One region of the Lysinibacillus sp. EB106-09-02-XG168 genome, then DNA from elsewhere that is predicted to be linked to it. Evidence: riboswitches for the same ligand, from Rfam matches in the RefSeq annotation. Region 1 holds a riboswitch; each other region holds the start of a gene.
What was found. Region 1 has a riboswitch for cobalamin ahead of cobT (nicotinate-nucleotide--dimethylbenzimidazole phosphoribosyltransferase). Riboswitches for the same ligand answer to the same signal wherever they lie in the genome.
Positions count from the first base shown of each region.

Region 2: another riboswitch for cobalamin. It lies ahead of AC3WSO_RS11665 (ABC transporter substrate-binding protein); the one in region 1 lies ahead of cobT (nicotinate-nucleotide--dimethylbenzimidazole phosphoribosyltransferase).
Region 3: another riboswitch for cobalamin. It lies ahead of nikA (nickel ABC transporter substrate-binding protein); the one in region 1 lies ahead of cobT (nicotinate-nucleotide--dimethylbenzimidazole phosphoribosyltransferase).

Region 1 is NZ_JBYTDN010000003.1:1,239,549-1,246,088, reverse strand. Features, by position in the region: gene AC3WSO_RS06745 (trimeric intracellular cation channel family protein) at 1-254, shown strand, start outside; gene cobT (nicotinate-nucleotide--dimethylbenzimidazole phosphoribosyltransferase) at 362-1,417, opposite strand; cobalamin riboswitch at 1,532-1,708, opposite strand; gene AC3WSO_RS06735 (YheC/YheD family protein) at 2,628-3,392, opposite strand; partial or broken gene AC3WSO_RS06730 (isocitrate lyase/phosphoenolpyruvate mutase family protein) at 3,749-3,928, shown strand; gene AC3WSO_RS06725 (rhodanese-like domain-containing protein) at 4,276-4,578, opposite strand; gene hfq (RNA chaperone Hfq) at 4,669-4,899, opposite strand; gene miaA (tRNA (adenosine(37)-N6)-dimethylallyltransferase MiaA) at 4,991-5,893, opposite strand; gene AC3WSO_RS06710 (alpha/beta hydrolase) at 5,880-6,540, opposite strand, start outside.
Region 2 is NZ_JBYTDN010000003.1:2,200,418-2,206,957, forward strand. Features, by position in the region: gene AC3WSO_RS11660 (GTP-binding protein) at 243-2,183, opposite strand; cobalamin riboswitch at 2,325-2,511, shown strand; gene AC3WSO_RS11665 (ABC transporter substrate-binding protein) at 2,681-3,676, shown strand; gene AC3WSO_RS11670 (precorrin-3B methylase) at 3,739-4,416, shown strand; gene AC3WSO_RS11675 (hypothetical protein) at 4,571-4,696, shown strand; gene AC3WSO_RS11680 (S9 family peptidase) at 4,884-6,540, shown strand, end outside.
Region 3 is NZ_JBYTDN010000003.1:1,786,399-1,792,938, forward strand. Features, by position in the region: gene AC3WSO_RS09425 (DUF1572 family protein) at 1-477, shown strand, start outside; cobalamin riboswitch at 621-814, shown strand; gene nikA (nickel ABC transporter substrate-binding protein) at 1,016-2,623, shown strand; gene nikB (nickel ABC transporter permease) at 2,699-3,652, shown strand; gene AC3WSO_RS09440 (ABC transporter permease subunit) at 3,654-4,463, shown strand; gene AC3WSO_RS09445 (ABC transporter ATP-binding protein) at 4,475-5,251, shown strand; gene AC3WSO_RS09450 (ABC transporter ATP-binding protein) at 5,264-6,061, shown strand; gene AC3WSO_RS09455 (delta-aminolevulinic acid dehydratase) at 6,131-6,540, opposite strand, start outside.

The sequences.
Region 1 (6,540 bases):
CAGTTATTGTAGCTGCTGTCTTAACAGGGTCAGGTGGTGGAATTGTTCGAGATTTATTAGCTAGACGACAACCATTAGTCCTCCGTGATGAAGTCTATGGTGTTTGGGCTGCACTGGCAGGGCTTATCATCGGACTTCAACTTTTCTCAGGGGATATCTTTTTATATGTATTGTTTGGTGTAATCACAGTATTAAGAATACTTTCATATATGAAGAAATGGCGTTTACCGTTGCGGAAGTTGAATCGAGCATAATTATACTGTTGCATAATAACAAGCCCAAATCTGATATTTGGGCTTGTTTCGAATTTTTAAATTCCTTATTTATCACAAACTCCGTGCATCCACAGCAGCGACTAAAATTAATTTTTCAACAGCAACATAGCTTCTTCCAAAGTAGTCATGTTTTTCATCATAGAGCTTGCTGCATCCAAAATAGGAAAGGCTAAAGCTGCACCAGAGCCCTCTCCCAATCGCATATTCATATGTAGCATCGGTTCAATTCCGAGCATTTCAGCGGCGATTTTTGCGCCTGGTTCTTCAGAGGCATGAGAAGGAATGATATAGTCTTTTACGGTTGGCTCGATTTCGTATGCAATAAGAGCTGCAATAGTAGAAATAAAGCCATCAATCACAACTGGTTTACGATGTGCGGCGGCAGCAAGTATTACACCAGCCATAGCGCCTATTTCTAACCCTCCGACTTTTGCAAGTATATCTATAGCATCATGACGATTTGGTTTATTTAATGCTATTGCATTGTGAATGACTTCTACTTTATGAGCTATTCCCCCTGGCCCAACTCCTGCGCCGAAGCCTGTCACTTCATTCGGATGACAATCACGAAGAACCGATAATATAGCAGCACTCGGTGTTGTATTACCAATTCCCATTTCTCCTGTCCCGAGTACATTGATTCCTTTTTTGATTTCTTCTGTAGCTACCTCAATCCCTACTTCAATTGATTGTATGGCTTCTTCCCTTGACATAGCAGGACCTTTTGCCATATTGTCCGTACCATATTTAATCTTTTTAATGATGACACCAGCATCATGTGGAATATCCTCTTTTACACCAACGTCTACTGTGACAATTTTTGCATTTGTTATTTTCGCGACAGCACAGACACCTGTTCCTCCTCTAGGGAAATTTAGTGTTTGAAAGACCGTCACATTTTGTGGATTTGGTGTAACTCCTTCATCACAGACACCATGATCCGCGGCACAGACAATAATTGCTTTATTATCTATCGTAGGAAATAGTTCGCCTGTTATACCCGATAGTTGCACAGCTAGAGTCTCTAGCTTCCCCAAGCTACTAGGAGGCTTGCAAAGTGCATCTATGCGTTCTCTTGCCTGCTCCATCATTTTTTGGTCGGCACTTTGAATGTTTTGAATCGTTTGTTGTAATAATTGCATGAAAATTTCCCCTTTCTTATTTGCCCTTGTTACTCGAAGAATGATTTAGAGAAAAAAATAAAAAGCCTGTAGTTTATCCATAACAAATAAACTACAGACTTTTCCATCGTCTATATAATATGAAGCAGATAGGCAGGTCTCCTGGCTCAATTTCAACATTTCATAGAACCTTCCCAGAACGATGCTAGTGGCATTCTCTATGAAACTCCCTTTTACAGTGGTGGGACCGCTAAAGATTTTCACTTTATTCCCTATTCTCCCGCAATGGGCACCTAATGCTTTTATGCAATTACTTTAAATCTACGACAAAGTATTTTTTGTGTCAACATTTAAAATTTTCGTTCTTTGTTGTATTTTAAAGTGAACGGACATGTTAACTATTCATATTTAAAAAATCTAACGCAAAATACTAAAGTAATAACTGCTATAACCAGCCCGCATTTGGTTTGATATAATCGAAGGAAAATCCGTGCCATAAAGATTTCTTGTCTCTATCGTACTCGCTAAGGATTATAGTAAAAATGGATGTTCACTACCGCTGTTTCAGTGTTTACATTTTTCCTTCTAAGGAGGCAAAATGTAAACACTGAAAATTCAGAACTTTTTTTGCGCAACACTAATGTTATAAACTAAAAATAAGAAATTGAGCTTTCTTCGTTACTTCTATTCATAACATCTCCACGAAATAGATTAATGTTCATGCCCATTTTTTAAGTGAAACTATTCCCTATAATTATTTAGAAGTTGTAGTTCTACATAACTCAAACAAAGTATAATTAATATAAATAATGTCTGCTTAAGTTGTAAACAGACATTTTTATATGGAAATTGATATTGTATTTCCATTAAATCAAACTTCTTTAAGTTTGTTAATGAAATTGTTCCAGGGATTCCTTCGTTGGCATTCGCTCTAAAAGAGTGAATCAAAAAACACTTCGAATAACCAAATAAACTAATATACCGAAATCAGGTTCCTAAGGGCTGGCAATTTGAACCCATTCTGAATCGGCTCCATTAGAAAATTGATTCATATCGCGACTACCCAGCCATATTCCATTTTTTCTAGGTAAATTCCTAATCGTTCACAAGTAACGGATGCAATTAAGTTTCTTCTTCCCTAAAATTATAGTAGGGAAAGTAATTTTTTGATGTATGTCTATTGAATAGAAATATGCTGATGACTAACATGAAAAATAACTACATTTCAAACTTAGCCTTCACTTTGCTTTTTCCTAATCTCAACAATGTTCTTCCAGATCGCCCTATCAACTTTGGCAAAACTACGAATGCTTGGCGTTGTATTTACTTCAAATAATATAGGTTTTCCTTCAAGATCTATTCCAAAATCAATGCCATATTCTCTAGAAGGAAAGTGGGATGCTATTACTTCAGATGCTAAAATTGAATCTTCTTTTAGAGAGTCTATTGTTTGATCTCTCTTTGTATTATCCATCATCAAATAATCTGATAATAATTCTTCAATTGATATTGCTTGAGAACCCCGATTTGAATTAACAATCCCATGATCCTCAGATGCAAGCCTTCCGTAAATTCCACCAATTATCCATTTTCCCTTTAGATTTTGAACATGAACACGAATGGATATTGAATCCCCCTCAGGGGTTAGACTTTTGACCCCCTCCTGTATAATATAATTTCCGCTTAATCTACCGTGTTTCTCATATGGATGTAGAACTTGGTGGAAATCCTCAATTGCTGCTACACATTTGCTTATTTCTTCAGCTTGCATGGTAAATCCGTTAAAACAATAGTATCCATCTTTTCTTTTGTAGACTTTATAAATCGCTCTTCCTTGTCCAGCGCTATTATGTTTCACATAAATATACTCATACTTATTTAATAAATAGATTAGGTTTTCTAGACTGTAAAGTGTTGATTCTGGAATGCAGTTAGTTGTTAAAGGATTTTGTTTTAAAAGTAAGAATTGTTCCCATTTCCCAAGTCCATTTTTCAATAAACTCACCTCATTTAGTTAGATATTTTTATTTCTATTGTATTAATAGTTTAGTCCTCCCTACTGATGGAGGTTACTATATTGTATGCAAATAAATTTATCTTACATGGGTAGGTGAGACTTGGTAACGCGACTAATACCCCCTATTTTTCTGTTAGAGTCATAATAAATTTACTACACTAGAAAAGGAGCATTATGATTGTTCTTAATACATCCATTTTATTGAATTCTAAATCATCAGTTTCTAATATATTTGCCCTGCTAATCTTTACTTTTAGTCTTATGGAGATGGGAGATATTGAAAAAAAGGACGAATTTTTTTAAAAATATATATTCGGGACAAACTTGAATTTTTAATGAAAGCCCATAACGGTCTTTCCGCAAAAATTGTAGAGGAAGTCGGTTTTCAAGGGATTTGGGCGAGTGGTCTATCGATATAAGGCTCATTAGGTGTAAGAGATAATAATGAAGCATTATGGACGCAGGTATTAGATATACTTGAATTTTTGAATGATACGACAACAATTCCCATTTTAGAGGCAGTTTAACTGTATAAGAAAAACCCTCGTATTACCGAGGGTTTCAGCTTGTTGACTAAAGAATAAATATATATAAATGATGGATTATCACTATAACGTATGGTTGATTTCCGTTCATATTGGGCGCTTTGTTGCTGTCGCTTCGCTCCAGGGTCTCATCTGTGACGCTGATACCCAAAGAGTCGCCCAGTCGTAACGAAGATCAACTTATATATTTGACGTTACTTTCAAATCAATCCTACCTTTTAGTGCGTAAAGAGAGTTATACTGCTTTACGCAAACAAAGTAACGTTTATCTACAGTCTAAAAACCTCGCCTAAACGAAGGTTTTAATCGATCGATAATTATTTAAATTCTAACTCTCCATCATAAGCAAGCATGCCGCCTTCAAGGTTTGTTACGTCAAAGCCTTGAGCTTCTAGGTATGCACAAGCATTTGCTGAACGTCCACCTGCCTTGCAAACGATAATGTATGGCTTAGAAGCATCTAATTCTTCTAAGCGCTCAGGGATTGTCCCAAGAGCAATGTGCTGAGCACCAGGAATCATACCCTGAGCTACCTCATCCTCTTCACGAACATCAATAATGTATAGGTCTTCGTTCGCATCTAATAGTTCTAATACTTCAGTTGTATCCATAGATTTCATATGTGTAGTCCTCCAATATATCAATTTCCTCTTACATTATAGCCTGAAGGCAAAAAAACAGCTAGTGTCAAGAACACTAACTGCTTTACTCTAGTTATCTGTCTCTAAAAAATCCACTTGCTTTGCTGGAACAAATGTAGAAATAGCGTGTTTGTAAATAAGGTGTTGTTTGCTATCAGCATCTAATAATAATACTGTAAAATTATCATAGGATTTCACAGTTCCTTTTAACTGAAATCCATTTAACAAAAACACAGTTACAAAAACATTATTTTTACGTAAATGGTTTAAGAATGTATCTTGCAAGTTAATTGATTTCATCAAATATGCCTCCCTATACTCTCTTTCTACCTCTTCATTCCTATAGTAGCATGTTCTACCAATTTGGCAATTAGTAATTTTTAGAAATTAATCAAATTTTTTCATTATTATTAACAAAATATACATCCATTTTGTTACGGAAGTATGTTAGCTGTCTTTTCGCATAGCGGCGAGAATTTTGCTTTAAGCTGTCAATGGCTTCTTCTAAAGAGCATTTACCATCTAAGTAATCGTATAATTCTTTGTAACCGATTGCTTGGATTGATTGCACACCACGAATATTTTTCTGCCATAAGCCCTTTACTTCTTCTAAAAGCCCTTTTTCCATCATTATATCAACACGACGGTTAATACGATCATAGAGCACTTCACGTGACATATTTTGTCCAAGCCCTAAAATCACATGATTGTACAGTGGAACCTCTCCACGATTTTGTGCTTCGGATGCCTTTGAAACGCCACTAAGCTCAATCATCTCTAACGCACGTATGACACGGCGAGTATTATTTGGATGAATTGCCTCCGCTGTTTGTGGATCAAGTTTTTTCAGCTTAGCATGCATCGCCTCTGGACCTAATTTTTCCAGTTCTTCATAATAGGCTTTCCGTGCCACCTCATCAACCTGCTCCTCTGTAAATTGAAAATCAAAGAGTACTGCCTGCACATATAAACCCGAGCCCCCTACAATAATCGGTAGTTTGCCACGCGATTGAATTTCCGCAATTTTAGCGCGCACTAATTTTTGATAGTCTGCTACTGAAAAGGATTCTGTTGGCTCTTTGAAGCTTAGTAAATGATGGGGTACACCTTCCATCTCTTCCTCTGTAATTTTTGCTGTACCAATATCTAAGTCTCGATAGATTTGCATGGAGTCACCGTTGATGATTTCTCCATTATATTTTTTTGCTAGCTCAATGCTTAGTGCTGTTTTCCCAGATGCTGTAGGTCCTACTATTGCTACGACCTCTGCCTGCTGTATCTTATCTTGTATCATATTTTTCTAACCACCGTAATAAAACTTGATAGACTGCCTCTCGATTATCCTCGTTTAGGATTTCATGGCGCTTATCCTCAAATAAGTAGACCGTCACGTCCTGTATGCCTGCTTCTGTAAATTGTTCTGCAACAGCATATACGCCTTGACCTTGTTCTCCTACTGGATCTTTGCTACCACTTATCAATAATATCGGTAAGTCTTTCTTTACTTTTGCTATTTCACTTTTACGATTTAACGACCTGAAACCTGTTGTTAAATCGACAAAAAATTGATTTGTTGGGATAAAGCCGCAATACGGATCATCTATATATTTTCCCACTTCGTCCTCTACTGAACATAACCAATCATAAGCAGTCTTCGAATTCGGGAACTGTTTATTAAAGCTACCAAAGCTCAGCTTATTTAATAACTTACTCTCTGTCTCTTTACCAAGCTGTTTGGCTAATACTTTCGCTACTAAATTCCCCATCGTATGCAATGCTGTAACATTCCCTGTTCCACATAGAATCACATGATCCACTTGATCGCTATACAATTGTATATACCTTCTAGTAATGAACGATCCCATACTATGACCAAATATAATTAATGGTACATCTGCAAATTGTTCATGCAAAAATGTTACTACTTCATGCGCATCCTCT
Region 2 (6,540 bases), 960 kb from region 1:
TTGCAAGTTAATAGAATGGAGTTGTCCGTATAGGTAGATACCCGCGCGAAGCAAGATTACCCGCGGAGAGAAGGCAAATACCCGCGAAAGGAAGGGGAATACCTGCGGAAGCAGGTCGAATACCCGCGAAAGGAAAGGGAATACCCACGCGAAGCAAGATAACCCAAAAAGCATAGTAACTCTCCACGAAACATAAGAAAACAGGACATGGATCTAACAAATCATGTCCTGTTTTTATGAATTTAGTCAATACAATGCATTGCTGCTTGTGCTTCGTGCCATGGAACGGAGTAGCCCTTGCCTTTTGCGCAAAAAATACTAGAGGATGTATAGTCGGGATCGGCGTTCTTATCGTAGCAGATTTGAGCGATAATTTCTTCTGTATTGTGACATATATCGTAGCCATCAAATTGTAGGGAAATTACGCCCTTCCCATTGGTGTAGGCGGCAAAGGTAGTACTGTAGCTCATAAATGTTGAGACAGGGGCCCGGCCGGTTACAATCGCATCATGTTCAGTTATGATTGGTGCGTCAAATGTACCCGCAGCTTGCTGAATGTCGGTCATCATGCGGCCGATGAAATCACTAGAAGCTTTAAGTTTAAAGCGGTAGTATGGCTCTAGTAATACATTTTCTGCTTGTTCGAGCCCTTGCCGTAATGCACGGAATGTTGCTTCACGGAAATCGCCACCTTCAGTATGCTTATTATGTGCGCGTCCCGTTAAGAGTGTGAAGCGAATATCTGTTATTGGAAAACCAGTTAACAGCCCATGATGATCGCGCTCGAATAAATGTTTTTCAATGAGTCGTTGATGCCCAACTGTTAAATCATCCGCGTGGCATGCATTGACAAATGTATTGCCCGTGCCACGTGTATTTGGCTCCATCAATAAATGGACTTCTGCGTAATGCTTTAATGGCTCAAAGTGACCATAGCCTGTCACCGTTGTGGCGATCGTTTCCATATATAAAATCTGGGGTTCGCTAAATGAAATGTCTAGCGAGAAGCGTTCATGAAGCACTTCGATAAGAACCTCGAGTTGGATGATACCCATAATATGTACATGAATTTCTTGGAATTTTTCATGCCATAGCACACGTAATGAAGGTTCTTCTGCTTCAAGAATACGGAAAGTTTTTAACACGTCCTTTATATGCTGAGTACCTTCATAGTGTACTTTTGCCTGTAAAGTCGGTACTAACTCAAAGGGCTGAGAATTATTCGAAGAACCAATAATATCGCCGATGTTTGCTTGACTAATCCCTTTTAATGCGAAAATCTCCCCAGCCTCTACCTTTTGAGAAGTTTCATACCGGTTGCCATTGTATAGTCGAATCTCCGTCACTTTTTCAGTCACGTCTCCAAATGAAAGTTCATCACGAACATGTAACGTTCCTTGCAAAGATTTGATAAAAGTTAAGCGTTGATGTCCATCATGACGAATTTTAAACACCTCACCTTGAAACGGAGTATTGTTATTAAATTGTGTCTCTGTAAGGAGGGGGAGCTGTGTTAGGAATTCCTTTATTCCACTATCTTTTAAGGCAGACCCAGAAAAACATAGAAAGGCCTTTTCCTGTTTAATCATCTGAGTTAAATGAGTAAGGCAGTTAGAGCTATCTAATGTTTCATTGAGAAAAGCATCGAGAATGTGTTCATCACGTTCAGCAAGCCACTCCATTATGTCGTTTGAAACATAGTCGGAACGGAGCGGTTCGTCTACGAATAAAACATCTGCAGAGCAATCTTTTTGAAGCGCAGCCATTACTGCTTCAACATCTGCACCTTCACGATCAATTTTGTTGATAAAAAAGAAGGTTGGAACATGATATTGGCGTAAGAGGTGCCACACTGTTTCAGTATGACCCTGTATTCCTTCGACGGCACTAACAATAATGATGGCATAATCCATAACCCGAATGGCACGCTCCATCTCTGGAGAGAAATCGACGTGCCCAGGTGTATCGATTAAGGTATATGTATCATTCCTAAGCGTCATGCGACCTTGCTCTGCAAAAATTGTAATACCTCGCTGACGCTCCAGCTCATGATTATCTAGAAATGTGTCCTGGTGATCCACTCGTCCACGGGATTGAATACTGTTTGTATGAAATAGTAACTGCTCAGAAAATGTTGTTTTACCGGCATCCACGTGAGCAAGTACTCCAATTGTTACATGCATAAAAAGATCCTCGTTTCTATTTATTCATTTAACAACATTGTAACAGAATTGGTATAAAAAATATTTCATATAGTGTTTATGTCGCAATAGTGTTAATATATGTATGATTGCGAATTTACTAGTCAATTAATATATACAACAAAATAAAAACGACGTATTGGTGTAAATGACCTTTGTTATTTGCTTAAAAGGGAAATCGGTGCAAATCCGATGCTGTCCCGCAACTGTAAATGGGGAGTCTATACAAGATGCCACTGTAGCCACACTATGGGAAGGCGTATAGATGATGAACCTAAGCCAGGATACCTGCCATTATGTATTTATTACTGAATCCACGAGGATGGGGATAGTGAACAGGTTGAAAAACCTTTCTTTTGCTATGCTAACCTCTTGGAAACAAGGGGATTTTTTTATGCCCTTTTCTAGAATCGCTATCTGGTAGCATAGAAGTCTAAACGATTTCTTTCTATATATTTAACATCAAAGGAGAAGAGGACATGAAGAAATGGAAAAGCTCATGGCTAGTCTTTGCAATCGCATTGCTGGCTATATTGGGTGCTTGTAGTGAAAAGGACAAACTAGAATCTGCTACACAAAGTGAGAAGGTAGAGGCTTCACAAGCTGAAAAGTCAGACATAACGATTGAAAATAATGGAACAACGCAAGTATATAAGGAAGCCCCAAAAAAAGCGATTAGCTTAAATCAGCACGTGACAGAAATTATGTTAGCTTTAGAGCTAGAAGATTCAATGGTAGGGACGGCGTACTTAGATGATAAAATTTATGAGCCCCTACAAGCGGCCTACGATAAAGTGCCTGTGTTAGCAAATCAGTATCCTACAAAGGAGCAGGTTATTGATGCAGAAGCAGATTTTTTATTTGGTGGTTGGAAAAGCGCCTTTGGAGAGAAAGGTGTTGGTACACAAGAAGAGCTTGAAACATTAGGCATTCACACTTATTTACATACAGCCTCAATCATGACGAAACCAACTTTAGACGATATTTTCATAGATATTCGAAATATCGCAAAAATTTTTCGTGTTGAAGAACGTGGAGAAGCACTAATTGAAAAAATGACAAAGGATGTAGAGGATGTCCGTGCAAAATTACCGCAAGATGGAGAAAAACTACCTGTTCTAGTGTTTGATAGTGGTGATAAAGAGGTCTTCACTGCAGGACAAAACATTATGAATGAACTTGTTACAATGGCCGGCGGTAAAAATATTTTTGGTGATGTAGAATCGGGTTGGACTACGGTGTCCAAAGAAGATGCAGTAGAACGTAATCCAGCAGTCGTAGTTGTCATAGATTACGGAGAAACAACAGCGGAAGCAAAAATAAATTTCTTAAAAAATGATCCAGCCTTAAAGGAAATGGAAGCGGTCAAAAACGAACGCTTTGTGATCCTACCACTTTCTGCTGCCTCTGAAGGGGTACGTGCTGCAGAAGCCATTCAAATTTTGGCGAAAGGCTTCTATCCTGAGAGTTTTTAAGCTATCCAATAAATTGGGGGCTAGCAATTGGCTAGCTTCTTTCTTCATAAGGAGAAGTATTTATGAATGCATTCCGTTCGAATATACCGGACAAAACCTTCGAAAACTTAAACAATAATGCGGATTTTACTCGCCTTGCAGTAAGTCCAGGCATTATTAATAAACATTATACCCCTGCACAATTCCAAACAATAGCAAAGGTTGTAAGGGAAAATGGTGCCATAAAATACTCTGCCTCTTACTGCCTATTATTATCTATCCCAACAGTAGAAGTTGAAAAGACGATTGAGGAGCTAGAAGACGCTGGCTTTTATGTGGCAAAGCAAGGTCCGATTGTAGCGATGAAAGCATGTGATTTTTGTGATGGTGACAAGATGGAGGCAGCACCAATTACAGAAAAGCTATATCATTCATTAAAAGGAATCACTGTCCCTACAAGATTACGTGTAAATGTCAATGGTTGTGCCTCTGCCTGTTATAATGCGGTGTATGATGATATTGGGCTTGTCTATCAAAAGGATAGCTTTGATGTTTATTTAGGGGCAGTGCCGATGGGAGCGAATGCAAAAGCCGGGACACTCTTTGCGAAAAAGGTAGGAGTAGAGCTTATTGAAGGCTTTTTAAAACAAATCATTGAGCTCTATCAGAAACATGCTCGTCCGAATGAACCCTTTTATAAATTTTATCGCAGAACAAATTCTGCAGATTATTGGAAAGATTTAATCTCCCTCTTATCATAACAAGGGCTCTTAGCGACTGATTGGCTGTTCTATCGCTTTCAAGTAAATCCGGCTTCGAAAAAATAACTTCTCCTAACCCATCCTCCCAAAACAGTAAAAATTATAGATTAACTATAGGAGTGAACTTGATGGAAAAAATACCAGTAATGGCGCTTTGGCAGTAGGACTATGCCGGGGAAATTCGCTTCGAAATTCAATCGATTTTGCCACGAAAGTTGCTGCTTATGTCGTTACACAAATGGGGGCACAACCATCAATCCCGGATTCACTCTTGAAATAAATGAAAGCCGTAGCTGTTCCTAATTATTACGAAGAGCTACGTTTTTTTTATACGCAAGTCATCAGTTGGTATTCGAAATCCTCTTTAGAATAAAAAACAATTTCTCTGAAAAAGAAGGAATAATACTTAGTGTATCGAAATATTGTACTAAGTAATCAAATTTTCACACAAAGGGGATAAGGAAATTATGACATTGAAACAAGGGATAAAACCAGAAGATCTATATAAATTAAAATCAGTGGCAGATCCACAAGTATCACCTGATGGAACAGAAGTGGTGTATGTACAGACTCATATTGATGAGAAAAAAAAGGACTATGTGTCTAATTTATTTTACATAAACTTGGATGATAAAAAACCGCAACAATGGACATTTGGGGAAGATAAAACGCATTCACCTGTTTGGGCTCCGGATGGCAGTAAAATCGCGTTTGTGTCATCGAGAAATGGTAAGCCGCAAATTTTTGTTCTTTCAAAAACAGGCGGGGAAGCTAAACAAGTTACGAATTGTAAAAATGGTGCGACATCGCCTACTTGGTCTCCTTGCGGAGAGAAAATTGCCTTCTCTGTACAGCTTGGTAAAGAGGAAACCATTGATGATAAAGTTGAGAACAATCAAAAGGAAGACAAAGAGCTAAAACCACTTGTAATAGAAAAGATGAAACATAAATCAGATGGAGCGGGATTTATGGATATGGAGCAATTTTCTCAAATTGCGATCGTTCATCTTGCATCAGGAGAATTAGAGCTACTGACGGAAGGGAAACATAATTTACAGCTTGGTACATGGTCTCCGAATGGAAAATATATTTCGTACATTGCGGACTTAACTGAGGATCTAGACTTTTCATTCATATGTGATATTTATTTATTGGATTTAGAAACGAAACATGGTCGTAAGCTAACAGATGGATCAGGGGTGTTCTACCAAACTTCATGGTCTCCGAACAGCCGCTTCATAGCTTATATTGGAAGTGAAAGAGAATTTGAAAATGCAACACAACCAAAGCTATGGATTTATGATTTGGACAATGATAATCAGACATGTGTAACGAGTGAATTTGACGCGCCTGTCGGTGATTTTGCTATCGGTGATTTCCTTCAAGGTGTTGTTCCTCCGCGCATTCAATGGCTAGAGGATAATAAAAGCTTTTACTTCCAATTGACAGATCACGGAAATACATCTATTTATTTTGGCAATCTATCGGGAGAATTGTATCCAGCTATTCATGATGATCAATATGTATATGGTTTTTCACTTGATGCTAAAAATGATAGAGCGGTAGCCGCAATCAGCACGACTACAAATCCTGGGGATCTATTTTACGTAAATTTAAATACCGGTGAAAAGGAACAGCTTACTACAGTTAATGAAGAATTTTTAAAGACGCGAGCATTATCTGTTCCAGAAGCAATTGAATTTGAAGGGGCAGATGGCTGGAAAGTAAACGGCTGGATGATGAAGCCTATTGGATATGAAGAAGGGGAGAAATATCCACTTATTCTTGAAATCCATGGTGGTCCGCACGCAATGTATGCTAACTGTTATTTTAACGAGTTCCAAATCCTTGCTGCACAAGGCTTTGCGGTTCTATATACGAATCCTCGAGGAAGCCATGGTTATGGTCAAAAATTTGTGGATGCAGTACGTGGTGATTATGGTGGCAATGATTATAATGATCTAATGGCTGCTGTTGATTATGCCTTGGAGCAATATGATTTTATTGATCAAAAGCGTCTCGGTGTTACAGGTGGAAGCTATGGGGGCTTCATGACAAACTGGATTGTCGGACAGACAAATCGCTTTAAAGCAGCTGTTACGCAACGTTCCATATCTAACTGGA
Region 3 (6,540 bases), 550 kb from region 1:
CTAGGCGATAAAACACTCGACCAATTAGAAGAGGCCCAATTGCACTGGGCGTATAATGAAGATTCAAACAGTATCGCAGTGATTGTAAAACATATTAGTGGTAATATGATATCGAGATGGACTGACTTTCTAACGACAGATGGTGAGAAAGCAACGAGAAATCGTGATGATGAATTTACGGATAGCCTTCAGACAAAAGAAGAGGTTATGACAGTATGGGAAAAGGGCTGGCAAGTATTTTTAGATGCTTTACAAGGATTATCTGAAGCTGATTTAAATGGGTTTGTAACGATAAGGGGAGAGCAGCATTCCGTGATAGATGCGATTGAAAGACAAATGGCCCATTATTCACAACATGTCGGTCAAATCGTTTACATCGCTAAGCAAGTAAAGGGTTCTCAGTGGCAAACAATAAGTATTCCAAAGGGACAATCTCAGTTTTTTACAGAATCAATGTTAAAAAAACATCAACGATAGAAGTGTAGCCATCGCACTAGTATGTGGTGGCTTTTTTTTGTGGAATAAACATAAATATCTATGTTGAAAAATCTCAAAACTATATTATATTCAGAAAATAAAATTGACGTGTGTCTTTGCAGCGTGTTATGTTTAATACTAATTTAATATGTATCATTACAAGTTTGAGTGAAAAAACTTTTTCGCTTAATTTAAAGGAAAATGGGTGTAAATCCCATGCTGTCCCGCAGCTGTAAATGAGGAGTTTTGTTTCTAATACCACTGAGTAAGTACTTGGGAAGGTGAAGCAAAATGAAGATTCATAAGCCAGAATGCCTGCTTGTAGTAAGATTCATTGTAGATCTACGAAAGATAGGGAGATGGATGGAAGGCTTTTAATAATGAGTTTTTCTATCCCTATTCACGTGGAATAAGGATTTTTTTTTGCATTTTTCTAATCATAGTCATGAGATTACTTTGAGTTTCAAGTTAGTATTATGGTGGAGAAACATACATATATCAATTTTCTATCACCCAAGAATAGACAGGAGCAATCATAATGATATTTTTTAAAAAAATATTACCTTTCATTCTCATACTGATGTTAACCATTGTAGCAGGCTGTTCAAGCTCGGGTGAAAGTAATGGAAGTAAAACTTCTAACGAAGGAAAGGTGATAACAGTTGGCTGGCCGCTAGATATAGGGCCTTTAAATCCGCACACCTATTTACCAAACCAAATGACTGCGCAAGCAATGGTATATGAATCATTGGTAGAATATAACGATGACGGGACAATATCGCCGAAATTAGCGAAGAGCTGGGAAATTTCTGATGATAAAACAGCTTATCTATTTCATCTTAGACAAGATGTAAAATACTCTGATGGGACAGCATTTAATGCAGATAATGTTATTCGTAATTTTAATGCGGTTTTAGCAGATCGTGATACACACTCTTGGATGGGGATGGTGAATCATATTGTAGATGTTGTGAAAGAAGACGACTATACAATTCGTCTACAATTAGATGCGCCCTATTACCCTGTATTAAATGAACTGGCTTTTGTGCGACCATTTCGCTTTTTAGGGGATAACGGATTCCCTGAAGGAGATACAACTAATAAAGGTATTAATGCTCCGGTTGGAACAGGTCCATGGGTATTAACCGAATATAAAAAAGATCAATATGCAATTTTTAGCCGCAACGAACATTATTGGGGTGAAAAGCCACTAGTTGACAAAGTAAAAGTGAAAATTATTCCTGATTCAGAATCTATTTCACTGGCATTTGAAAATGAAGAATTAGACATAATTTATGGTCGAGGCATTATTAGCTTAGATAACTACACTTTCTTAAAAGACAGTGATCAATACAAAACGGCTGTATCTGAACCTTTATCTACACGAGCATTACTTTTTAATACACAATCTGGTCCTTTAGCAGAATTAAAAGTACGCCAGGCTATTCAATACGCAGTTAATAAAGAACAAATGGTTGAAAGTATTACCCATGGTACAGAAAAAGTTGCCAATAAACTGTTTTGGGGTGCTATTCCATACGCAGATATTGAGTTAAAACCAATACTATTTAATCCAAAAAAAGCCGAGCAGCTATTAGATGAAGCAGGTTGGACATTAAAAAATGGTGATAAAATCCGTTCTAAAAATGGGCAGCCTCTTCAATTAGATTTAATCTACATTGCAACAGATGCTATCCAAAAACCAATGGCAGAATTAATGCAAGGGGAATTAGCAAAAATAGGCGTCCAATTAAACCTTGAAGGCGCCGATGTAATGGTAGGGCTCCAAAAATTAATGGATAATCAAGTAGATATTAATTTCTGGCGCACAAACGGTCCACCAACAGACCCACACAGCTTCGCAAACGAGTCAGCAACACCGAATGCAAATGGTGTTTATGAAGCGAAATTAGGCCTAGATAACGCAGCGCAAATTGATGGCAAAATACATCAATTATTAATTGGTACAGATGAAGCGGAACGTGTGCAATTGTATAAAGATATTTTAACAATGTTCCATGACCAAGCATTATTCTATCCAATTTCATATGAAACGAATAACGTTATTTACCATAAACATATGAAAGATTTTAATCCCTGTGCATCTGAATACGATATCCCTTATGCTCAAATGGATTTAAAGTAAGAGAATGAGAAGAGAGTGGGTCTACTATGACTCCTCTCTTTTTGCACTATGAAGACTTGGGAAGTGATGAAAGAAATGTACGAATCAACTTGGCTTTTTTGTTTAAAACGAGTTATTACATTACCATTTGTTTTACTAGGGGTGTCAATAATGACCTTTTTATTTATTCGTTTTGTTCCAGTAGAGCCAGCGGAGGTCATACTTAGAATGTCAGGGGTCGCCCCGACAGCAGAAGCGATACAGGCGCTACGATCGGAATTAGGCACTGATCAACCATTGTCTATTCAATATTTTATATGGCTAAAAGGTGTGTTGCACTTCGATTTTGGTTCATCATTTGTGAGTAAATTACCCGTTGCTCAAGAAATAGTAGAAAAACTGCCGGCAACTTTTGAATTAGCCCTAGCTGCATTTGTATGTATGATTTGCTTTAGTATTCCACTAGGTATTATTAGTGCACTTTATAAAAATTCAATATTTGATAGGATTGTCGGCTTATTATCTATTATCAGTGTATCCATCCCAACTTTTTGGTTAGGTTTTTTTCTTTTATACTTATTCAGTTTGAAGCTAGGCATCTTCCCGACAAATGGTAAAGGGACTATTTTACATATGATTTTACCAGCAGTATCTTTGGCATTACCAACCACTGGATTGTTTGTTCAAGCAATTCGTACAAGTGTTATAGAAGAATTACAAAAAAAATATGTTCAGTATGCATTTTTACGGGGGTTAAAAAAATCTGTTATTCTCAGTCGACACGTCTTCAAAAATGCAGCTATTCCGTTGACGACGATGCTTGGCATGACACTTGGAAATTTATTAGGTGGGGCAGTTATTGTGGAGCAAGTATTTAGCTGGCCAGGTTTAGGTCGCTACTTAATAGAATCAATTATGAATAGGGATTATCCAGTTGTGCAATGTTATGTTCTAATAATTGCTATCATCTATGTTTTTGCTAATTTATGTACAGATATATTACATCGAGTTCTTGATCCTCAGCTAATGATAGTGAGGAGGAGAGAGTAGATTGATCAAATTACACAAAAGTTTAAATGGTAAACAATTAACTAGTATAACTCTTCTCACATTTATTGGGGGATTGGGGCTTTTTGCACCGTTTATCATGCCGAATGATCCTTTTTTGGTAGATGTATCTAAAAAGTTTTTAGAACCATCATGGGCATATCCTCTCGGCACAGACCATTTAGGGCGATGTATACTTTCACGTATACTGTTAGGTATTCGCTATTCTTTAGGATCAGCTTTATTTATCCAATTAGTAGCAACCTTTTTCGCTATATGGATAGGGGCAATAGTGGCTTTTAAAAGGGGGATAATTGATTATTTTTTTATTCGTATCTGTGATATTTTATTAGCATTCCCCACGCTTGTTCTTGTTTTTGGACTTCTAGGTATTTTGGGTCCAAGCTTAAAAAATCTATTATTGGCACTTATTTTTACTCAAACTGTTTATTATTCTAGAGTTTTAAGAGGCTTATTTATAAGCGTTCATGCAAAAGAATTTATAAAAGCTGCTAAAATTAGTGGAACTTCAGGAGTTAAGCTAATCCTACGCCATTTCGTGCCAAATATAAAGGCGCCCATGCTAACTATTATTTCATTAGATTTAGGAAAAGTCATTTTAGAAATCGCTGGCTTCTCATTTATTGGATTAGGTGTTCAAGCTCCTACTCCTGAGTGGGGAATGATGATTAGTGAAGGCAAACAGTATATTCGACTACATCCTGAACTTATGCTTTATCCAGGTATAGCAATAATCATTGTAGTCCTATTATTTAACTTCATCTCTCGTCAAAGCAAGCAAGTGGATCATTGAAAGGGATTGCTATGGAAAGAAAAATCTTATTACAAGTCAAAGATTTAAATGTGCAAATAGGAGAGCAGGAAATCCTATCTTCTATTAATTTAACTGCAAATAAAGGTCGTATATTAGGTATTATCGGTGAAAGTGGTAGTGGTAAGTCGATGTTATGTCAAGCAATTATGCAATCTATTCCAGCTGTAGCAAAATCGACGGGGCAAATTTTATTTCAAAATATTGATTTATCATCTGTAACAAAAGAAAGCTTGAGAGATTATCGAGGAAGGCATATATCGATGATTACACAAAATCCTTTGGTAGCTTTTGATAGTATTCAAACAATAGAAATGCATTTTAGAGAAACATTAAAAGCGCATTACGTTTTAACTAAAAAAGAAATAAGACAGATAGCTATTTCCGCTATGAATAAAGTAAATTTACCTAATCCCGAAAAACTTTTGCAATATTATCCTTTCCAATTAAGTGGAGGGATGTTACAACGTGTCATGATTGCTCTTTCTTTTGCGATGCAACCTAAATTATATATTGCCGATGAACCTACAACAGCACTTGATACTGTCAATCAAAAGAAAATATTAACATTGTTTAATCAAATTCGAGATGAAACAAATGCGGCGATTATTCTCGTCACACATGACCTTGGTGTTATTGCTGAACTTGCCGATGAAGTTGCTGTTATGTATAAGGGAGAACTCATCGAGCAGGCGAATGTCTTTGATTTTTTTGACGCGCCACAGCATTGGTATACAAAGAAACTTTTACAATCGAGAATCACTTTTTAGAGGAGGTAGTAAATGGCTCTATTAGAGGTGACGAATGTTGAGAAGTACTATCATCAGAGGCAGTCATTTATACAAAAAAAACTAGAAATACCAGTATTACAACAGGTCACATTTTCGCTTCAGGAAGGCGAATGTTTAGGAGTAGTCGGTCAAAGTGGATCAGGAAAAAGTACATTAGCTAGGATCATTTTGGGCATAGAGAATCCGACGAGTGGAATTGTACGATTTAATAATGTAAATTTATATCAAGCTAGCTCTAAAGAAAAAAAGGGGGTTCGAAGAGATTTACAAGCTGTTTTTCAAAATAGCTTTAACTCTTTTAATCCAAAGCAAACAATTGCAGAAATAATAGAAGAACCACTTCTTAATTTTGAGAATTTTTCCAAAAGCGAAAGGCAACGTAAAGTAGAGGAGCTACTGAACTGTGTTGAGTTAGAAAACAATATTGCTAATAAATATCCTTCACAGCTTAGTGGAGGTCAACAGCAACGCGTAAATATTGCTAGAGCAATTGCAATAAAACCAAAATTAATTGTGTTAGATGAGGCTATCAGTAGCCTCGATATGATATTGCAGAAAAATATATTGCAACTACTTCAATCACTACAAAAGCAACTGAAGTTATCTTATATTTTTATTTCTCATGATTTAAATGTAATACGCTTTATATCAGATAGAATACTAGTGATGCATAAAGGCCGACTTGTTGAGGAAATCAATAAGAACGATCCATTTAAACACCCCGCTTCACTCGAACTATACGACGCTATTCTGCCTTCGCATCCCCGGGACAGACAAAAAACGTGTTAGCCTAAGGGAAGATTTAAATAAATAAAAAATCGTAGCCGATTTTATAGCTACGATTTTTTGCTGTTTTTACTATGCAAAATAAAGCTGATACATCGAAGTCTCATCGTCAATAGATTTTGCGATTTCAAAGGCTTCTTGTTGTGTGCGCTCATTAGCAATGATTTCATACATAAATCTAATGAGAAACATTAAATTGGCATTACCATCTATGTAATCATCCGGGGCTAAATAGGAGTGGCAACCGCTTTTTAAAAATGCAGTAGCTAACTGCTTTTCACCTAAAGTACAGCCAGAGGCAATAACTTTCACATCTTTTAATGTACAGTAATTTAAGATCTCGTGTGGACCGAAAAATTCACCCCTTGGTTCATTTAACTCATAAATATCCTCACCTAACTCTGGCATGCAAAAACGTCCTTCGTTCCCATGGAAGTTTAAAATTAAATAATCTATTCGATCGTCTAAATCTTCCCCAGACA